Regions from separate parts of the Buttiauxella agrestis genome, predicted to be linked through region 2. Evidence: predicted binding sites of a transcription regulator. Region 2 holds the regulator's gene; each other region holds the start of a gene.
What was found. Region 2 encodes PhoB, which activates phosphate uptake and scavenging genes when phosphate is short. Its sites were predicted from a motif close to CTGTCATAAAACTGNCNNAT; they were not measured.
Positions count from the first base shown of each region.

Region 1: nudF (ADP-ribose diphosphatase) is a predicted target of PhoB. The motif match lies at 2,459-2,478, and genes of this name have one in related genera.
Region 3: pstS (phosphate ABC transporter substrate-binding protein PstS) is a predicted target of PhoB. The motif match lies at 3,510-3,529, and genes of this name have one in related genera.
Region 4: DY231_RS12865 (esterase-like activity of phytase family protein) is a predicted target of PhoB. The motif match lies at 4,207-4,226, and genes of this name have one in related genera.

Region 1 covers NZ_UIGI01000001.1:4,179,756-4,185,203, forward strand. Annotated here, with positions in the region: gene yqiA (esterase YqiA) at 1-478, opposite strand, end outside; gene cpdA (3',5'-cyclic-AMP phosphodiesterase) at 478-1,305, opposite strand; gene DY231_RS19695 (DUF1249 family protein) at 1,331-1,753, opposite strand; gene nudF (ADP-ribose diphosphatase) at 1,756-2,388, opposite strand; gene tolC (outer membrane channel protein TolC) at 2,601-4,094, shown strand; gene DY231_RS19710 (DUF1190 family protein) at 4,254-4,928, shown strand; gene DY231_RS19715 (glutathionylspermidine synthase family protein) at 4,935-5,448, shown strand, end outside.
Region 2 covers NZ_UIGI01000001.1:3,889,360-3,894,807, forward strand. Annotated here, with positions in the region: gene phoR (phosphate regulon sensor histidine kinase PhoR) at 1-1,184, opposite strand, end outside; gene phoB (phosphate response regulator transcription factor PhoB) at 1,207-1,896, opposite strand; gene sbcD (exonuclease subunit SbcD) at 2,086-3,303, shown strand; gene sbcC (exonuclease subunit SbcC) at 3,300-5,448, shown strand, end outside.
Region 3 covers NZ_UIGI01000001.1:4,965,205-4,970,652, reverse strand. Annotated here, with positions in the region: gene pstB (phosphate ABC transporter ATP-binding protein PstB) at 1-361, opposite strand, end outside; gene pstA (phosphate ABC transporter permease PstA) at 409-1,299, opposite strand; gene pstC (phosphate ABC transporter permease PstC) at 1,296-2,258, opposite strand; gene pstS (phosphate ABC transporter substrate-binding protein PstS) at 2,381-3,421, opposite strand; partial or broken gene rluF (23S rRNA pseudouridine(2604) synthase RluF) at 3,565-4,308, opposite strand; gene DY231_RS23470 (MFS transporter) at 4,607-5,448, shown strand, end outside.
Region 4 covers NZ_UIGI01000001.1:2,696,376-2,701,823, forward strand. Annotated here, with positions in the region: gene DY231_RS12845 (MFS transporter) at 1-82, opposite strand, end outside; gene DY231_RS12850 (LacI family DNA-binding transcriptional regulator) at 269-1,240, shown strand; gene DY231_RS12855 (ester cyclase) at 1,300-1,725, opposite strand; gene DY231_RS12860 (LysR substrate-binding domain-containing protein) at 1,828-2,763, shown strand; gene DY231_RS12865 (esterase-like activity of phytase family protein) at 2,804-4,162, opposite strand; gene DY231_RS12870 (methyl-accepting chemotaxis protein) at 4,322-5,448, shown strand, end outside.

The DNA of each region.
Region 1 (5,448 bases), 290 kb from region 2:
TGTAGTATGCCACCGCCTGGCGATAATCAAGCACTTCGTCACCCGTTTGTTGCAATAACCAGATGAGATCTGGCGCTTCTAACGGGTCCACTTGCATGACTTTAAGATCGTAAATATGGCGTGACTCTAGCACATATTGCTGCCCGGTGTAGGGGTTCTCGTTGGCGCCGAGATAATCGACCAGCAATTCAAAAGGACGTACCGCCGGGTTGACCACAACCGCTGGCAGCATGAAACATTGCGACAGCCAGGTGGCGTAATAGCCGCCCAAAGAGGAGCCGACAACGCCCAGCGGCTCACCGCCGTGTTCCAGTACCAGCGACTCCAGCAGTTCTGCTGCTTCAGCAGGATACGGAGGCAATTCCGGTATCACCATGTTGATATGCGGGTGATGGTGCGCAAGCCACGCTTTAAAGCGGGTGGCTTTGGCTGAACGCGGCGAGCTGTTGAAGCCGTGGAGATAAAGTAGCGTAGACATCAATACCCTTCTGAAGCGGTATCTGGGTTAAACACCGCTCCTTTCAGGCGGCAAACCTCAGTCGTCACCTCACCGTTTGGATGAAGTTCCAGCCAGCGCCAGCCAGGCTCAATGGTGTCGAGGGTGAAGTTCGCGCAATGCGGCTTAAACTGGACGCATGTAGACGGCGTTGCCAACATCCGGCGGCCATTCCAGTCGAGATCTAACTCCTGGTGAATGTGGCCACACACCAACGTTTTTACTTTCGGGAATTTTTGCAGCACGTTATCCAACTCTGCGGCGTTACGCAGGCTGTGTTGATCCAGCCAGCTACAGCCTGCCGGAACCGGGTGGTGATGCAAAAGTAAGAGGGTATGGCGCTCAGGCGCTCCGGCGAGCTTCCGCTCCAGCCAGTCGAGCTGATAATCACTCAGTTCACCATGCGGAACCCCAAAGACCTGGCTGTCGAGCATCAGAATTTGCCAGCTATCCCCAAGGAAAACCTGTTTCGCAGGTGAAATTCCCGCTTCCAGCAACGAGCTGAACATCGCGGGTTGGAAATCGTGATTGCCCGGCAACCAAACACAGGGCGCAAGAATCTCCGCAATGCCTTCAACAAAATGTTGGTAGGCTTCCGCGCTGTGATCCTGGGCTAAATCCCCAGTGGCAACAATAAGATCATAATGACGCTGCTCGGCGAGGATGGCGTCAATTACCGCCTGATAGCTCATCCAGGTATTGATACCAAGCAGCGTTTCGTCCTTTCCAGAGAACAGGTGGGTATCTGTAATTTGTAAGATCCTGATCTGGCCCCCACCGGCCACAGGAAGATTTAACAGGCTTTCCAAATGGTGTCCTTAGGTTTCACCCTCACTAACAAACCGGAACCGCCATCGCTCCATGCGCTAAACAATACCGCAGCCAATCGGCCAGAAACTGGTTAATTTGATGCTTTTCGTCGCGTTGATGCAACTTTTTATTAGGATAATCATAACGTGCTTTGAAACGAAAGATCTGCTGACTTGAACACACTTCCGCGACCATAGCGTCATGATAGAGCCTGACGGACATTGACGGCAGGCTCCAGTAGCTTATCGCCGGGACGGTTTGTTCAATTTGCACAAGCGTTGTGTAACGAGTCGACTCAAGAATGGTGAGCCGATACTGGGCGCTACTGACCTGATATGTGACCTTTTCTCCCACCTCGTCAAGACGAGGAAGCAGGCGTCGAAGTTGCGCAAAATTGGTTTCGCACAGGCGCATCATTTCAGGGAAGTCAGGTGTGTAGCGCTTCATGTTTATTTCTTCCACTCTTCTCTTAATTTCTTATGATGCAATTGCAGCCAAAGCAGTGCGATGACTGAAGCTGCGTTGTCGATTTTCCCTTCTTCTACTAACTGATAAGCCTGTTCCCGGCTCACGACATGAACCCGAATATCTTCGTTTTCATCTGCCAGACCATGTATGCCCGTAGCGGTTGTCGAATCGACTTCCCCAACGAGAATAGATAAACGTTCGCTGGTGCCGCCCGGGCTTGCCAGGTAGTTGATCACCGGTTTTGTACGACCGACAAGCAGCCCGGCTTCTTCCACGGCCTCACGGCGCGCAACGTCTTCGACGCTTTCACCTTCTTCAATCATTCCGGCCACCAGCTCCAGTAACCATGGGCTTTCGCTGGTGTCATACGCTGCAATCCGAATCTGTTCTATCAATACAACTTCGTCTCGCACAGGGTCATAGGGTAGCAGCACTGCGGCATGCCCGCGTTCTAAAATTTCGCGTCGGACTTCACCACTCATTTCGCCATTAAACAAGCGATGGCGGAATCGATAAAGATCCAACGAAAAAAAACCGCTATAAAGCGTTTCCCGTGCAATAATTTCAACATCGTTTTTCCCTAACGTGACAAGTTGAGGGTTTTGCTCAGTCATAGTAATTTCCTGATTTTTTATGGTCACGAGTGCGTAATTTCAAGCCAGTTTGACTGCCGTTTCATTTGCTATGTGGTAGATTGATGAAAATTAAGGGCAGATGGCACATTACGCCAAGCAGCCCAGCTGGCAGACTCTGCTAGAATCGGCGATCATTTTCGGCTCTTGTCAGCGCTAACAAACAATATTCTGCTTCACAACAAGGAATGCAAATGAAGAAACTGCTCCCAATTCTTATCGGTCTGAGCCTAACGGGTTTCAGTGCCATGAGCCAGGCAGAAAACCTGATGCAGGTTTATCAGCAGGCACGTGTAAGCAACCCGGACCTACGTAAATCCGCTGCTGACCGTGATGCCGCATTCGAAAAAATTAACGAAGCACGCAGCCCATTACTGCCGCAGCTCGGCCTTGGTGCCGATTATGAATACACTAATGGTTTCAATGATGCGAACGGCGTCGACTCCAATGTAACCAGCGCTTCTTTGCAATTAACGCAAACCATTTTTGATATGTCGAAATGGCGTCAGCTGACCCTGCAAGAAAAATCTGCGGGTATTCAGGACGTGACGTATCAGACCGATCAGCAAACGCTGATTCTGAACACCGCAACAGCCTATTTTAACGTGCTGAGCGCGATTGACGCCCTCTCCTACACCGAAGCCCAGAAACAGGCAATTTATCGCCAGTTGGATCAAACCACTCAGCGCTTCAACGTAGGCCTGGTTGCTATTACCGACGTGCAAAACGCCCGCGCGCAATACGACAACGTATTGGCCAACGAAGTGACGGCACGAAACAACCTGGATAACGCGGTAGAATCGCTGCGCCAGGTTACCGGTAATTACTACCCTTCTCTGGCCTCGCTGAATGTTGATGGTTTCAAAACAGACAAACCTGATGCCGTTAATAATCTGCTGAAAGAAGCGGAAAAACGTAACCTGGCATTGCTGCAAGCGCGTCTGTCTCAGGATTTAGCTCGTGAACAAATTCGCTATGCTGAAACCGGGCATATGCCAACCATTGGTTTAACTGCTTCCACTGGTGTCTCTAACACCACATACAGCGGTTCTAAGACCACCAGCAGCAGCCAGGCATTTAATGACAGTGACAATGGCCAGAATAAAATCGGCCTGAATTTCTCGCTGCCATTGTATAGCGGCGGTTCTGTGACTTCCCAGGTGAAACAAGCGCAATACAACTTTGTTGGCGCGAGCGAGCAACTGGAAAGCGCACACCGCAGTGTTGTGCAAACCGTTCGTTCTTCGTTTAACAACGTTAACGCGTCTATCAGTACCATCAACGCTTACAAACAAGCGGTTGTGTCTGCGCAAAGCTCTTTAGATGCGATGGAAGCAGGCTATTCCGTGGGTACTCGTACCATCGTTGATGTGTTGGATGCGACCACTACGCTGTATAACGCAAAACAACAGCTCTCCAGCGCTCGTTATAACTACCTGATCAACCAGCTGAATATCAAATCTGCACTGGGTACACTTAACGAACAGGACCTTGTTGCGTTGAACAGTACATTGGGTAAACCAGTGCCAACGACCGCAGAAAGTGTTGCGCCTGAAACGCCAGACCAGAACGCACGTGCTGATGGTTATTCAGACGACACAGCCGCAACCACTGCGCCGGCATCACCTGCAAAAGCGACCCCAGCTTCAGCAACAAGCAAAAAATCAGCTAACCCATTCGCTAACTGATCATAGTTCTCGGGGGCATGACAACATGCCCCCGTCACAACTTACGCACTCGAACGTAAGGCAAAGTAAAGATCTCCCTCCAAACGGCCGTCATCGCTTTAATTTCAACCATTCATCCCCTATTCTAAGCACCATAACCACTGGGCTCAGGACAGAATAATGAAACGGACAAAAATCATAAATCACGCATCGTTCCGCAAAAGCTGGAACGCACGCCATTTGACGCCGGTCGCACTGGCAGTTACCGCTGTGTTTATGCTTGCCGGTTGCGAACAAAATGACGAAACAGTCTCCATGTATCAAAACGCGGATGACTGCTCACAAGCCAATCCAGGCAAAAGTGCCGAATGTACAACCGCTTTTAATAGCGCGCTGAAAGAAGCAGAACGTACTGCTCCTAAATATGCATCACGCGAAGAATGTATCGCTGAGTTTGGCGAAGGCCAATGTCAGCAGGCTCCTGCTCAAGCGAGCATGGCGGGTGAGCAAGCTCAGGCACAGCCACAGCAAAGCGGCAGTTTCTGGATGCCGTTGATGGCAGGTTACATGATGGGTCGCCTTATGGGCGGCGGTGCGGGCTTTGCGCAGCAACCTCTTTTCACCTCCAAAAACCCGGCAAGCCCGGCTTACGGCAAATATGCTGATGCCAGCGGCAAGAGCTATGGCGCAGCAACGCCAGGCCGCACCGCGACCGTCCCTAAAACAGCGATGGCACCAAAACCTGCGACCACCAGCACGGTGACTCGTGGCGGTTTCGGTGACTCCGTAGCGAAACAATCGACGATGCAGCGCAGCAGCAGCGCAACAGGTTCTTCTCGCTCCATGGGTGGCTAAGAAATTATGGAAAGAATTGCGATTACTGAGCGCCCGGACTGGCGCGAGAAAGCCACAGAATACGGTTTCAACTTCCACACCATGTATGGCGAGCCGTACTGGTGTGAAGACGCTTATTACCAGTTGACGCTTCCACAGGTTGAACGCCTGGAAGAAGTGACTGCTGAACTGCATCAAATGTGCCTGAAGGTTGTCGAAAAAGTCGTGAGTAGTGATGAGCTGCTGGCTAAATTCCGCATCCCTAAACACACCTGGGAGTTTGTGCGCCAGTCGTGGCGTACCCAGCAACCATCACTCTACTCGCGTCTTGATATCGCGTGGGATGGCGTGGGTGAGCCTAAACTTCTGGAAAATAACGCCGATACGCCAACCTCTTTGTATGAAGCGGCATTCTTCCAGTGGATCTGGCTTGAAGATCAGGTTCAGGCTGGGAATCTCCCCGCGGGAAGCGATCAATTCAACAGCCTGCAAGAAAAGCTGATCGAGCGTTTTGCTGAATTAAAACAGCAGCACGGCTTTA
Region 2 (5,448 bases):
TTGACTATCGCCAGCCCAAGCCCACTGCCGCCCGTCTGGCGCGAACGCGCTTTGTCGACGCGGTAAAAACGCTCGGTCAGGCGCGGAAGGTGTTCTGCTGAAATCCCAGGGCCATTATCCGTCACGCTAAAACTTGCCCCGCCCGCCACGCGTTTCCAGCTCACCGTAATATGCGTGCCTTCTGGCGTATGGTTGACCGCGTTATAAACAAGGTTGGAAATCGCACTCCTCAGTTGCTCGTCATTGCCAAAGACTTTCAGCGTGGGGTCGATATCAAATTGTATCGTCTGCCGTTCATGGCTGAGAGTTTGCGCCTCACGCTCTACAACACGCAGCATCAGCGGCACATCAATCTTTTCATTGAGCACCATCGCCGGAGCGGCTTCTATTTTTGAAAGGGTCAGAAGCTGCTTAACCAACCCTTCCATGCGCGAAGTTTGCTCGCGCATCGTGCCTAATGCTTTCTCACGCAGCGGTCCTTCAAGCGTCTGGTCCTGCATCATCTCCAGATAACCTTGCAGCACCGTGAGCGGCGTTCGCAGTTCGTGACTGACGTTAGCAAAGAAATTACGTCGCGCCCCTTCGAGCTGGTGCATCTGAGTCACATCTCGCGCCACCAGCAGCCACTGCTCATCGCTGTAGGGCATCACACGGAACTCCAGATGGCGGCCCGTATTGAGTACCAAAGTTAACGGACGTGAAAACTCTTTTTGCGACAGATAGCGAGTAAATTCCGGGTAGCGCAGCAAGTTAAGGATGTTCTGCCCGTTATCGTCCGGCCAGCGTAACCCCAGCAATTGTTGCGCCAGACCGTTACACCAAAAAATCGTCCCTTCTTCCGTGGTCAGAACCACCGCATCGGGCAGAGATTCGGCTCCGCTACGAAAACGCTTAATCAGATTGCCTAACTCTTTGCGGCGCTTTTTGTTGCGCAGCTGCATCTGATGAAGACCGTACAACAGGGGATCCCAACTCCCGCGCCCTGGCGGCGGCGTCATACTGCGATCCACCCACAGCCACCACGATAAACGCAGTAAATTCCAGAAATGCCAAACCAGCAGTCCGGTGACTGCCAGTAATAAAAACCACGGTAAATGGCCGAAAATAAGACCTAAGATGGCGGCAGGTATGCAACAGAGCACCAGCTCCATCACCAACCTTTTCCATGACAACCTTTCCAGCACGCGTCACTCTCCTGACAAGGAATTAAAAGCGGGTTGAGAACCGATAACCCGTACCGCGTACTGTTTGTACCATCCTGTCGTGCCCGCTATGTTCAAGCGCTTTGCGTAACCGCCGAATATGTACGTCCACCGTTCGGTCTTCGACATAAACATTGGTGCCCCATACATGATTAAGCAATTGTTCACGGCTATACACCCGCTCCGGGTGCGTCATAAAGAAGTGTAATAATTTAAATTCTGTTGGCCCCATATCTAATGGGTTCTCACCGGTCATGACGCGGTGCGATGACGGATCCAGGCTCAGTCCGTGCATCTCAATCACCTCTTCCACCGCCATCGGAGAGATACGGCGCATCACAGCTTTAATGCGTGCCACCAGCTCCTTCGGGGAAAACGGTTTGGTAATATAGTCATCGGCCCCAACTTCAAGCCCTCGCACGCGGTCTTCTTCTTCACCACGCGCCGTCAGCATCATGACAGGGATTTCACGTGTTAATGCTTCACGTTTCAGATGCTTAATGAATTGAATACCTGAACCACCCGGTAACATCCAGTCCAGTAAAATTAAATCCGGAAAGGGTTCGATAAGCAGATTCACTGCGGCGTCATAATCTTCCGCTTCTACAGGATGAAAACCGTTTTGTTCGAGCACAAAGCTCACCATTTCACGGATTGGAGCTTCATCTTCTACGACTAAAATACGCTTCGCCATGATTCGCCCTGCTCAAGGAATAATTATTGTTGTTTCAATGCGGTGCCATTATGCGTCAGATTTATGACAGATTTATGAAAAACATAAATGCCTGGCGACTCATCACAATGAATTATGACACTCAATTGTGTCGTTCTTGCTCATCCGCTTTATAATCCCGCCACGCTTTTTTATGCCAAGGGACAACCAATGCGCATTATTCACACATCAGACTGGCATCTTGGTCAAAATTTTTATACCAAAAGCCGTGGGCCGGAGCACCAGGCATTCCTTGAATGGTTGCTGCAAGCCGCAGTCGAGCATGATGTGGATGCGATAATTGTCGCAGGCGATATTTTTGATACCGGTTCGCCGCCGAGTTACGCGCGCGAATTGTATAACCGTTTTGTGGTGCAACTGCAGCAAACCGGCTGTTCCCTTGTAGTGCTGGCGGGAAACCACGATTCCGTCGCCACGCTGAATGAATCTCGCGAATTAATGGCGTGCCTGAATACTTATGTCATCGCCAGTGCGCGGCATGATGCCAGCCAGCAAGCTATCGTACTCAACACTAAATCGGGGGAACCGGGTGCGATTCTTTGTCCGATTCCGTTCCTGCGCCCCCGGGATATTCAAAATAGCCAGGCGGGACTTTCCGGCCACGAAAAGCAGCGTTCATTGATGGAAGCCATCAGCGAACATTACCAGCAGTGTTACAACGCAGCCTGCGAATTACGGGCGGATACGAGGCTGCCGATTATCGCTACCGGCCATTTAACCACCGTCGGCGTGACCAAAAGTGACGCGGTACGCGATATTTACATCGGCACGCTCGATGCTTTCCCGGCGCAGCATTTCCCGGCAGCCGATTACATCGCACTCGGCCATATCCATCGCGCCCAACTCATTGGTGGCACTGAACACATTCGTTATAGCGGCTCGCCCATCCCGTTAAGTTTTGACGAAACGGGCAAGAGCAAAAGTGTTTATCTGGTTGAGTTTGCCGAAGGCGTGCTTCATGAAGTAACTCCGCTGACGGTGCCTGTCAGCCAGCCTTTAGCGGTCATCAAAGGTTCTCTGAGTGAAATCGAACAGCAACTCGCGCAGTGGCGCGATGCACCAGCAGAACCCAAAGTTTGGCTGGATATTGAAATCGCTACCGAAGAATATCTGCATGATATGCAACGCCATATTCAGCAATTAACCGAAACGCTCCCCGTCGAAGTGGTGTTGCTGCGCCGCAGCCGCGAACAGCGCGAGCGCGTTATCGCCCAACAGCATAAAGAAACGCTGAGTGAGCTGACGGTTGAAGAGGTTTTTGAGCGCCGCCTGGTTCAGGAAGACACTTCCGAAGAACGCGCACAACGTTTGCGAACGCTATTTGCCCAAACGGTGGCGAGCCTGCATGACGTGGAGGAAGAAGCATGAAAATCCTTAGCCTGCGCTTAAAAAATCTCAACTCCCTGAAAGGGGAATGGAAAGTCGATTTCACCCGCGAACCGTTCGCCAGCAACGGTTTATTTGCTATAACCGGGCCAACAGGAGCCGGGAAAACCACGCTGCTCGATGCGATTTGTCTCGCGCTTTACCACCAGACACCGCGCCTCAATACCGTCACGCAATCGCAAAATGATCTCATGACGCGCGACACCGCCGAATGCCTGGCGGAAGTGGAATTTGAAGTAAAAGGGGTTGCCTACCGTGCATTCTGGAGCCAGAACCGGGCGCGCAATGCGGCCAACGGCAATCTACAAGCCCCGCGCGTTGAGCTTGCAGAAGTGGCAAGTGGCAAGATTATTGCCGATAAAGTGAAAGACAAGCTTGAGGTTACGGCCAAACTCACTGGTCTGGATTACGACCGTTTCACCCGCTCAATGATGCTATCCCAGGGTCAGTTTGCCGCGTTCTTAAATGCCAATGCCAATGACCGCGCCTCTTTGCTCGAAGAGCTGACCGGAACTGAAATTTACGGCACCGTTTCTGCGGCGGTGTTCGAGAATCATAAAAATGTGCGCAGCCAGCTTGAGAACCTACAAGCGCAGGCCGCTGGCGTGGCAGTGTTAAGTGAAGAGCAGCACCAGCAGCTTTCTGAGAGTTTGCAGACCTTGAGCGTAGAAGAAAAAGCGCGACTCGCGGAACAAATGAAACTCCAGCAGCATCAGCAATGGCTAGGCCAACTGGCGCAGTTCACCCAAAAACATGCGCAGGCAGAACAATTGCTGAATGCGGCGAACCGGGCAATAGAAGCTGCCGCCCCAGAATTAGATAAACTGACTCGCGCACAACCGGCAGAAAAACTGCGCCCTGACTGGCAACGTTTGCAGGAGTTGCAGGCAACACTACAAAACACACATGCTCAGTGTGAAGAAGTGAATGCTCGCTTACATCAGGCGACAGTGCGACGCCAGCAGACACGGCAGGCCGCCGCAAGCACGGCTGCAAAACTCACGCAGGAAAGCTCGCAGCTCCAGGAGTGGCTGAAAACTCACGACCGATTCCGCCAGTGGGGAACTGAGCTGGCGGGCTGGCGCATGGGGTTTGGTCAGCAGCAGCGTGAGGCTGAAAAGCTACAGGATTTGCAGCGTAGTATCGATTCAAGCCAGAAGAAGCTCGAACTTCTGCCAGTAGCTGAAATGTCTCTCAGCGCTGATGAAGTAAGTGCCCACTTACAAGCAACGATGGCTGCACGTCCGCAGCGCCAGCAGCTTGCCACATTACAGCCTCAATTTTCATCGCTTCTCAAACGCAAATCGCAGCAACAACAAGAGATTGCCGCCCTCGAAAAACAAATTGCCGAGGGTGATGCGGAGCTGGTTTTAAAGCGCCAGCAATATAAAGAACGCCGCCAGCATGAGAGTGACATCGAGAAAGTGTTTGAGCTTGAACTGCGTATTGTCAGCCTTGAAGCCGAACGCGCTCGTTTACAGCCTCATCAACCTTGCCCTCTGTGCGGCTCGACGCAACATCCGGCGGTCGCTGATTATCAGGCGATTCAGCCCGGAGAAAATCAGCAGCGGCTAGCCGAACTTAAACGTGAAGTTGCCCTTCTTGCGGAAGCGGGCTTTGCGATGAAAGGCCAGCTTGATACGCAGCGTAAACAGCGCGAAAACCTGCTGACGGCTATCACTGCGCTGAACGAAGAGGAAAACGGATTGCGCTTACGCTGGCAACAACTGTGCGCAAATCTGCAACTGACCCTCGCGCCGGAAGACAACCTCGAGCAGTGGCTGGAAAGTGAAGAACAGCGCGAACAACAGTTACATCAGTTAAGCCAGCGCATTGTGCTGGAAGAACAACTTACTCAGACACGTGCCCAACACGCTAAACTTGCCGCTGAAATTGCCACACAGCGCGAAGCAATCACCACCGCGCTAAATAACGCTGGCCTGCAATACCCGACTCCTGGTGAAGAGAATAACTGGTTGGCGGAGCGCCAGCAGGAATCACAACAGTGGCAACAGCGCAATGAACAGCTTCCCCGCGTGCAACAGCAACTGACGTTGCTGGAAAATGTGCTCAGCACATTTGTTGACGATGGCACTACGCCTGCACCGCTAGCGGAAAACGAACAAA
Region 3 (5,448 bases), 1.1 Mb from region 2:
GCTTTTCAAACAGGCGCACGCCAAACGCGATGTTGTCATAAATCGACATTGGGAATGGCGTCGGCTTCTGGAATACCATGCCCACTTTGGCACGCAGCAGGGCGATGTCCTGGTTCTGAGTGAGGATATTTTCCCCATCCAGCAGAATTTCACCTTCGGCGCGCTGCTCCGGGTAGAGCGAGTACATTTTGTTGAATGTACGCAGCAGGGTGGATTTACCACAGCCTGACGGGCCGATGAACGCGGTAACCTGGTTTTTAGCGATATCCAGATTGATGTTTTTCAGGGCATGGAACTTACCGTAATAGAAGTTCAAATCACGAACCTGAATTTTGTCTGGGGTAGTATCGACCATACTCATCTGTTTCTTAATCTCCATCCGACGCCGCCTTTGCCGCGCCGCAAAATTTAACCGTGTTTACTCTTTGCAAAAATCACACGCGCCAGAATATTTAGCAGCAATACGCAAAGGGTAATAATCAGAACACCAGCCCAGGCTAACTGTTGCCATTCGGCAAATGGGCTCATCGCAAATTTGAATATCGTCACTGGCAAGTTAGCAATCGGCTGCATCATGTCAGTGCTCCAGAACTGGTTGGAGAGCGACGTGAACAGCAGCGGGGCGGTTTCACCCGCGATACGTGCAATCGCCAGCAATACGCCAGTAATAATCCCGGAAACAGAGGCTTTCAGCGTAATTGCAGAAATCATTTTCCATTTTGGCGTACCCAATGCGTATGCCGCTTCGCGCAGGCTGTCTGGCACCAGTTTCAGCATGTTTTCAGTGGTGCGGATAACAATCGGCACCTGCAATAACGCCAGTGCAATTACCCCAGCCCAGCCGGAGAAGTGCTGCATTTTCGCCACCACAATGGTGTAAACAAACAGGCCGACAACAATGGATGGCGCAGAAAGCAGGATGTCGTTGATAAAACGAATCACCTCAGCCAGCGCTGATTTGCGGCCATACTCCGCCAGGTAGATACCCGCCATGATGCCCAGCGGCGTACCAAACACGGTCGCCCACAGGATCAACAAGCCGCTACCCGCGAGGGCGTTAGCCAGGCCACCGCCTTCAGTATTCGGTGGCGGTGTCATTTCGGTGAACAGCGCAATCGACATACCGTCGATACCACGAGTCACCGTAGAGAACAGGATCCACACCAACCAGAACAGGCCAAACGCCATGGTTCCCATTGAAAGTGTCAGAGCAATACGGTTTTTAAACCGACGACGAGCCTGCATTTTGCGGCGTGATTCCGCTAACGCCGCGCGACTTTGCATTTCCATAGTCGTCATGAGCGCGCTCCTTCGTTCTTCGCCAGACGCATAACCATAAACTTAGAGATAGCCAGCACGATAAAGGTGATGACGAACAGGATCAGGCCGAGCTCCATCAATGCTGCGGTATGCAGGCCGGATTCCGCTTCAGCAAATTCGTTCGCCAGTGCAGAGGTAATACTGTTGCCCGGCATATACAGCGAAGCGCTGTCGAGTTGGTAGGTGTTACCGATAATGAAAGTCACCGCCATGGTTTCACCCAGAGCACGACCCAAACCTAACATCACGCCACCAATCACGCCGTTTTTGGTAAACGGTAAAACGATGCGCCAGATAACTTCCCATGTGGTACAGCCGATGCCGTAGGCCGACTCTTTCATCATCACAGGAGTTTGTTCAAATACATCGCGCATTACAGAAGCGATGTAAGGGATGATCATAATGGCGAGAATAACGCCTGCCGCAAGAATACCGATACCGAACGCCGGACCTGAGAACAGTTCACCGACAATAGGCACAGAAGAGAGCACATTGCCGACCGGTTCCTGGAAGTACTTCGCAAACAGCGGAGCAAAGATAAACAGGCCCCACATGCCGTACACGATACTAGGAATAGCCGCCAGCAGTTCAATAGCGATACCCAACGGGCGGCGCAACCAACCCGGTGCCAATTCCGTCAGGAACAGCGCGATACCGAAACTCACCGGTACTGCAATTAACAACGCAATGAACGAGGTGACCAGCGTGCCGTAAATCGGCACCAGCGCACCATAAATATCGTTAGGAGCATCCCACTCTTTATTCCACAAGAACGAGAATCCAAATTTCTCGATACTTGGCCAGGAGGAGATGACCAGGGAGATGATGATCCCGCCCAGCAGAAATAGCACAATCAGCGCAGCCAGTTTTACCAGCGCGCTGAAAATGACATCACCTTGTTTGCCAGGGGCTTTGAACACCGGCTTACTCACTGCCATAACTTACTCTTTAAGTTTAAATACATTTCTTACAACATGTCGGATGTCGCTTACGCTAATCCGACCTACGAAAAGCAGTTGTAAGGCGGATAAGCATTCACGCCATCCGCCATTTTCATTAATTAATAAAGCGCCTTACCGGAGCTGTCTTTCACGTTGGTCTTCCATGCTGCACGAACTTGTTCAACTACAGCGTCTGGCAGGGCAGCGTAATCCAGGTCACTCGCCTGTTTTGCACCGTCTTTGTAAGCCCAGTCGAAGAACTTCAGCACTTCAGCGCCTTGCTCTGGGTTTTTCTGCTCTTTGTGAACCAGAATGAAGGTGGTGGACGTGATTGGCCACGCGCTGTCACCTTTCTGATTTGTCAGATCCTGAGCGAATGATTTGCTCCAGTCTGCACCTTTTGCAGCATTTGCAAAGTTCTCTTCAGAAGGCGCTACTGGCTTACCATCAGCTGAAACCAGTTTGGTATAAGCGAGGTTGTTTTGCTTAGCGTAAGCGTATTCAACATAACCGATTGAACCTGGCAGACGCTGAACAAACGCGGCGATACCGTCGTTACCTTTACCGCCCAGACCCGTCGGCCAGTTTACCGTTGAGCCTGCACCGATTTTAGTTTTCCACTCTTCGTTCACTTTCGCCAGGTAGCTGGTGAAGACGAAGGAAGTGCCGGAGCCGTCAGCACGACGCACAACCGCAATGTTCTGCTGTGGCAGTTTCATGCCTGGGTTGAGTTTAGCGATTGCTTCGTCATCCCATTTTTTGATTTTACCAAGGTAGATGTCACCCAGGGTTTTACCGTCGAGCACCAGCTCGCCGGATTTCACGCCTGGCAGGTTAACCGCCAGAACAACACCGCCGATGACAGTCGGGAACTGGAACAAACCTTCTTGTTGCAGCTTTTCATCAGACAATGGCGCGTCAGATGCGCCGAAATCCACGGTGTGAGCAATGATTTGTTTAACGCCACCGGAGGAGCCGATACCCTGGTAATTCACTTTGTTACCAGTTGATTTATTGTAAGTATCTGCCCATTTGGCATACACCGGCGCAGGGAAGGTTGCACCAGCGCCAGTCAGGCTTGCAGCAGCAAACGCGCCGAAAGCACTCAGGGATAAGGTCGCGGCGACAACAGTTGCGACAGTGGTACGCATAACTTTCATAATGTCTCCTGCAGAGGTGAACGTAACTCGTTGTTTAGTGGTTGCAGGATAGAAAATAGGACAGTTTGGTGACATTTAAATGTACGAATTATGACAGTTTTATGACAAGCCGCTTTGGGGCATATTTCCAGCTGTCATACTCAGGATTCTGAGTGTTCAATTCGTTTCAGTAGCTCGTCCTGTTCGTCGCGGCTCAGGTAGCGCGATTCCCCCAGCGGTAGCCCTTCCAGATGGATATTCATGATGCGGATACGTTCAAGTCGGGTCACTTCATAGCCGAAATATTTGCACATTCGGCGAATCTGGCGATTCAATCCCTGAACTAAAGTAATACGAAATATCTGGTCCGATTCTTTCGTCGCTTTACATGGTTTTGTCACCGTACCCAGTACAGGAACACCCGCGCATAAACCCGTAATAAACTCCTCAGTCACCGTCTTATTGACGCTGACCACATACTCTTTTTCGTGATTGTTGCCCGCGCGCAGAATTTTATTAACCACATCGCCGTGATTGGTCAGCAAAATGAGCCCCTGCGAATCTTTATCCAGACGCCCTATCGGGGAAATACGTTGGTCGCCGTTAATAAGAGCGCTGATATTCCCTCGCACGCTCTTTTTCATCGTGGTGATGATGCCAACAGGCTTATTCAACGCGATCAACACCAGACCGTGGTCATCTCGTGGCTCAATAAGCTGGTCATTCACTTTCACCACATCGCCAGCAAAGACCTGAGCACCAAAGCTGACCTGCCTGCCGTTAATAAAAACACTGCCCTGTTCGACGTGGCGATCGGCTTCACGGCGAGAGCAGATACCGCTATCGCTAATGTATTTATTAATTCGTACCGGTGAATCGATGGGCCTTTTGCGGTGCGTCTCATTCATATCTTGCATAATTACCATTAATTCATCACTTAAAGAAATGTGACGCATATCACATACATTACCCGTTAGGGGTAGATTACACACAAAAAATTGAGATGAATCACAAATAAAAGTGAAACACAGGTTCATTATCAACACATAGTGTGATCTGCATAACAAAAACAAGTCCAGGATGGGCCAAACCAGAATCCTCGACGTCTTCTGAAGCGCCGCTGATTTTTATCTCCTCTGAATTATTTATTTGCCTGCTGCCTTGCAGCGGTCAGGCCACTTATTGCTTGTAAAACGGGGATTCATTATGCGCAAAACAGGCCACAAGCGCTGGTTTATGCTGTCACTGGTGACATTAGGCACCATTCTTTGCTATTTAACCCGAAATACTATTTCTGCCGCAGCGCCAACATTACAGAGCGATCTGCACATTACCACCCAGCAATATTCTTACATTATTGCGACATTCTCGGCCTGCTACACCATTGCACAACCTATTGCCGGTTATCTGCTTGATACATTGGGTACAAAGGTGGGTTACACCATTTTCGGCCTGATGTGGGGCGTGTTCTGCATTGGCGCGTCATTCGCGACTGGCTGGAAAGGTCTGGCAATGTTCCGTGGCCTCGGCGGTTTCGCTGAAAGTGCGATGATACCTGCTGGTTTGAAATCAGTAACTGAATGGTTCCCGGATACTGAACGTTCGGTTGCTGTGGGCTATTTCAACGTTGGTTCCTCTATTGGCGCGGTGATTGCACCTCCGCTGGTCGCGTGGGCAATCTATATCAGGGACTGGAGACTGGCATTTATTATCGTCGGTATTTTCAGCGTGCTATGGGCAGCTGGTTGGTATTTCACCTATAACCGCCCGTCAAAAACCAAATCACTGTCTCGGGAAGAGTATCTCTATATAACCGATGGGCAGCCTGAGAAACCAAAGGTTGAGAAAGTCCGCATTGGCCGCCTGCTGAAACAACGTAAGTTTTGGGGTATCGCATTACCGCGTTTCCTGGCGGAACCTGCGTGGGGGACGTTTAACGCATGGATCCCACTGTTTATGGTGCACACCTACGGCTTTAACCTCAAAGATATCGCCATGTTTGCCTGGATCCCGATGCTGTTCGCCGATTTTGGCTGCATTATTGGTGG
Region 4 (5,448 bases), 1.2 Mb from region 2:
CAAGAAACATCATTAACGACAGGCGTGGAATCACCCATTTATGAGTGACCACTTGTGCCCCAACGGCCGACTGAGAAGACATAAATCCTCCGGTACAGAGTATTGATTTAAGGGTAAGAGTTCTTGTTATGAAATCGATTACATTCGCACTTCAATAAAAATGTAATCGATTTCATGGGGGTTTCCATCATGCTGATGAATTATTTGGTAGTATCAATTCAAATATGGAATGTGGTTCACATTTCAACCGATCGTGCAAAGGATCAACATGTCGATAGATAAAGTGGCGCGCATTGCCGGGGTTTCTACCGCGACCGTTTCCCGGGTTTTAAACGGTAATCCTGCCGTAAAACCCGACACGCGCGACAAAGTGCTGGCGGCGATTGAGGCGTGCGAATACCAACCTAACCTGCTGGCACGCCAGTTGCGCACCTCGCGCAGTCGCATGTTATTGGTGCTGGTGTCGAACATCACCAACCCCTTTTGTGCCCGCGTGGTACGCGGCATTGAAGAGGAAGCCGAAAAACACGGTTATCACATTCTGCTGTGTAATTCGGAATCACGCCTGACGCGTGAATCAGCCTATTTGCGCCTGCTCAGTGGCAAAGTGGCTGATGGCGTGATCACCATGGATGCCATCAGTTGTTTACCTGGGCTGACGACGTTGATTGGCGATTCGCCGTGGGTGCAATGCGGCGAAGGCGATCCCGGTTATCGTGCTTCTTCGGTGACGATTGATAACTTTAAAGCGGCGGCGGCGGCGGTCGATCATCTGGCGACGTCAGGCTATAAACGTATTGCGCTGATCAACGGTGATTTACGCTATCTCTATTCGCAACAGCGCGAAGCGGGTTATCGCGCCGCCTGTGGCAAAAACTGGCAAGCGGTGGTGTACGCCGATAGCCTGGAATATCAGGCTGGCGTGCAGGCCATGGCAGAACTGTTCACCATGCCAGAACCACCGGATGCCGTATTTGCCATCTCCGATGCATTAGCGGGCGGCGCGCTGCATTTTGCCCACGAGCAAGGCCTGCGTGTCCCGGAAGATGTGGCGATAATGGGGTTTGATGGCGTCCCGTTTGGCTCGGTGACTTATCCCCCGCTCACCACCATCGAACAGCCGATGCATCAGCTTGGTGTGCGCAGCGTGCAGTTGTTGCTCGAACGCATCGATAACCCGGAAGTTGAAACTGTGAATGAGATTCTGGACTGGAAGCTGGTGGTTCGGGGATCGGTGTAGGGCTTTATCGTGGTCAATAAGCGCTGCTTTTTATATCCTGAAGCAGCGCCGTATTAATATTACTGGTAATCAATAATCCCGACTTGTTTGGCCATGAATAATTCATTCCTTTCGACAATTTCTTCTACTACTTTACCTGCGGCGTTAAATCTAAAATAAGTCAATGCCGTCCAGGTGACGTCTTTTCCGTGAACATCAAATCCGTGCCAGGTATTAGAACCACGCGCCACATGTTTCAGATGAACCACAACCACATCGTCGGTCACGACTTCTTTGCTGAAGGTGGTTTCTATCGATTCATAGCGGTTAATAACATGTTCGAGCAGCGCTTTTTTGAAGTTCTCAACACCGTGAACAGGCGCATCACAATCAGGGCGATGAATAATCACGTCTTTATCAAAATATTCTTTAACGCGCTCCGCATCTTTTCCATCAACACAATATTTAAAGTATTTCTTTACTGTTTCAAGATTATTTATGCTCATCACTCAATCTCCGATTTAATTATTTAAAACGAGTATAGGGACGTTTGTGATATTCGTAAATAACATATATATTGCATGTGGTATGCAAAAAATGGATATCTTATGAAACTCGACAGACTCGAACGCTGGGCAACCGTCAGGCACTTTCGCCTGGCTATCGCACTCTTCGAATACGGCAGTGTTTTGCACGCTTCACGTTCGTTAAATGTGTCGCAACCTACAGCCAGCAAGCTGTTGCTCGATCTTGAGGATGCGGTAGGGGCTAAGTTGTTCCTGAGAAATCGCCGGGGAGTCACGCCCACCGAACTGGGACGCGCATTTGTTGACCGCAGCAAAATGGTGCTGGCTCAACTTGATCATGTTTCGCAAGCTATCAGTGCCCTGGGAACGGGTCATGCCGGGCGGGTTGCCATCGGCAGTTTATTAACCGGTTCGAGTTATCTGGTTCCGGCGGCGATTGCAAAACTGAGCGTTTCCCGGCCCGACATTCGTATTAAGATTATTGAAGGTGTCAGCGGGGAATTATTGCCGCGACTGGTTTCCGGTGAACTCGATTTTTTAATTGGCAGATTATCAGATATTAGTTCCAACGCGGTGGTCACTCAGGAAGCTTTATTTAATGAGAATGCCATGGTTGTCGTCCGTAAAGGTCATCCGCTGGAGCAAAATCCTCATGCAACACTCGAGAAATTAAAACAGGAAGCGTGGATATTACCGCCCATTGAAACGACATTACGTAAGCAGTTTGATAATACTTTTTATAATAACAACATTGATCCGCCGCATGCGACTATCGAGACGGTTTCCTTCTTCAATATATTATGGCTGTTAAAAAAGACCGATTTATTAGGGATTCTGCCGCAATCCATTGTTACGGATATCACTTACAGCAACGATCTTGTGCGTTTACCGTCATTTGAACCGCTGGTTCTTGAGCAAATCGGTATTTCCCGTTTGACCGGAACGGAACTCTCGCCTGCCGCCACTGCGTTGGTGGAGTCCATTCGTGATGTGATGGGAAGTTCATCGGGAATGTAAAACAGGGCAGCCATGTGGCTGCCCTATTTTTACCTGAATCTTACTTCAACGCTTCTGGCAGCTTAATCACCCAAAGCTCATTTTGCGACTCGGGTTTTTCCAGCGGTTTTAACGAGATTTTGGTGGCAACTTCTTTACCGTCGCGGGTTAAATGCCCTTTGCCGTCCACTTCATATTGGTCAGCTTTTTTAGCGTCGGCATCAGGATTTTCCAGCACCGGTTGCAGGCCGAAATCGTTGTCATTGATCACCGCGATGGTCTGGTTATCAATCAGCGTCATGCCTTCGGCTTTCTCCTGCTGCCAGCCCAGTTTACGCAGATCAACCACCTCTTTTTTCTGCGCCAGTTTAATGCCACGGGCATTCAGTTGTGTGGCATCGTCAAACTCGGGCGCTTTATCTTTATCAAACGAACTCAGATCGCTGGCCTGGCTGAGATCAACCACATACACCAGGTTGCGCATGACTTTGTTTTTGTCGCCGCCCTGTTCGATAAGCAGCAGGCGGTTGTCATCCAGCGCCACGATATCGCCGATTTTGGCATCTTTAGCTTTCTTATAAACATCCACGTCAATCGGATAACCGTACATTTCGGTTTTGCCGGTTGCAGGATTGAAGCTCACCAGGCGGGTAAATTGCGCGGTGTTTTTCGTTTTCCCGTCGATATCCAGCGTACTTTGCACGGCAGCAATAATGCGCCCGTCTGGCATACGCGTAATGCCTTCAAAGCCACGGTTAGCCTGGCGCCATTTGATAATGTTTGGCAAACCGCCCGCCACGCCCTGCTCGCCTTGTTCCGCCTGCGGGCCATATTTTTTGAGGATTTTACCGTTGGCATCAATGTTAATGATGAAAGGACCGTATTCATCACACAGCCAGTAACCGCCTTTGCCGTCCGGCGTGATGCCTTCGGTATCCAGCCCGCGCTTGTCGCTCGATAATTGCTGCAAAGTGTCACCCAGCGCGATTTCATTGGTCGCGCCAATCAAACCTTCAGGCAACGGCAAGCCGCTAATTGGCCCGTTTTCATCATGTAAGGCGTGTGCATCTGTCGCTTCGGCTTTGCCCCCCGCCACGCGAATGGTCATCAGCAATGGGGTGAACTTTGGATTAGCAAAAATCTTCGACTCTTTTTTGCCTGATTTAGGCGAGTCGGCATTCGGGCCGCGATCGGTGACTGTCGCAAACACCAGCGCATCGCCGTCTTTACGGATAAATTGCAGGCCGGAACCCACGCCCACCGGCAATCCGTTCGGGAAGTTGGCAGCGTACGCGCCCTGATACTCAACATGATCACCCTGAGGAAATGTGACAACGTAACGATCAACTTGCGGCTCCGCCGCCTGGCTTGCCAAAGGAAATAGTGAGGTCAATAACAGCGCAAAAGGTTTTAATTTCATGATGTTCGCATCCTTTATTTTGGTCATCGATTTATAAAGCAGCCTTATGACAGAAATATGACGAAAATAAGACCGCTAAATTTCCCGCCCCGAATGCCGATAACCCTCACAGCACTGGCTGAAACGAGTCAGGTTATTTTCTAAACATAAGGGTTTTGTATGTCAGTACGGCGTTTTTCGATTTTAGTTTTCAGTACGTTGCTGCTTATTTTCTTAGCCAGTACCGCATCCAATATCTGGTCTTTAACGCGTAGCAACCAGTCTCTGGATAACGTCAACCGGGAAATCCGCGTGGTGTTATCGGTGATCGACCCGATTAACCACAGCCGCACCATGCGTGTTCGCGCCATGGAAGCGTTAGAAGAACGTGAGCAAGGTTCAGGCGACCAAAGTCAGCTGGCGTTGGATGGCGCAAAGCTGGTGCTCGGCAAAGCGAATTCCGCCTTTCAGGCTTATCTGGAAGCGCCAAAACAGCCTGGCGAACAAGTGCTGGCCGATGCTTATCAAACTGCTTTCGTAAATTATCGCGAACAGGGTTTGCAGCCGTTACTGGATGCGGTTGGCGCAAATGATTTGCAGCGCGCCCGCACGCTCGTGACCTCCACTCTGCCGCTTCTCGACAAACAGTTTGAAGTCGCGCTGGATAAGCTGCTGTCGTTTCGCGAGCAGTACGCGCAACAGCTCAACAAAGATGCGCAATCGGGCTTCAAGCAAAGCCTGGTAAGCATTGCGATTTTTGCGCTGATCTTCGCCATTATTCTCGGGGCAGCGTTCCTGCTGTTGAAGAAAAGAGTCCTTAACGAGCTGGATAAAGCGAAAGCACATTGCACAGAAATCGCCAGCGGTATCCTGCATACGCCGATTGTCGCCAACGCTCGGGATGAAATTGGTGCCATGATGCGCGAGCTGGAGCAGATGCGCGTTTCGTTGGCGAGTATCATCGGCCAGGTGCGTGAATCCAGCCAGACCGTGGCCTACGCGTCTGAAGAAATCGCGGCCGGGAACACCGATCTTTCTGCCAGAACGGAAGAGCAAGCGTCGTCTTTGGGTGAAACAGCCGCCAGCATGGAGCAGCTTACCGTGACGGTGAAATCTACTTCCGACAATTCTCATCAGGCAAATAAGCTGGCAAATGGCATGTTGATTGCCGCCAATGACGGCAACGAGATTGTTAGCGAGGTGATTGATTCAATGCGTAATATTGAGTCTAGCTCCAGCAAGATCGATAACATTATTAGCATTATCGAAGACATTGCTTTCCAGACCAATATTCTGGCGCTGAATGC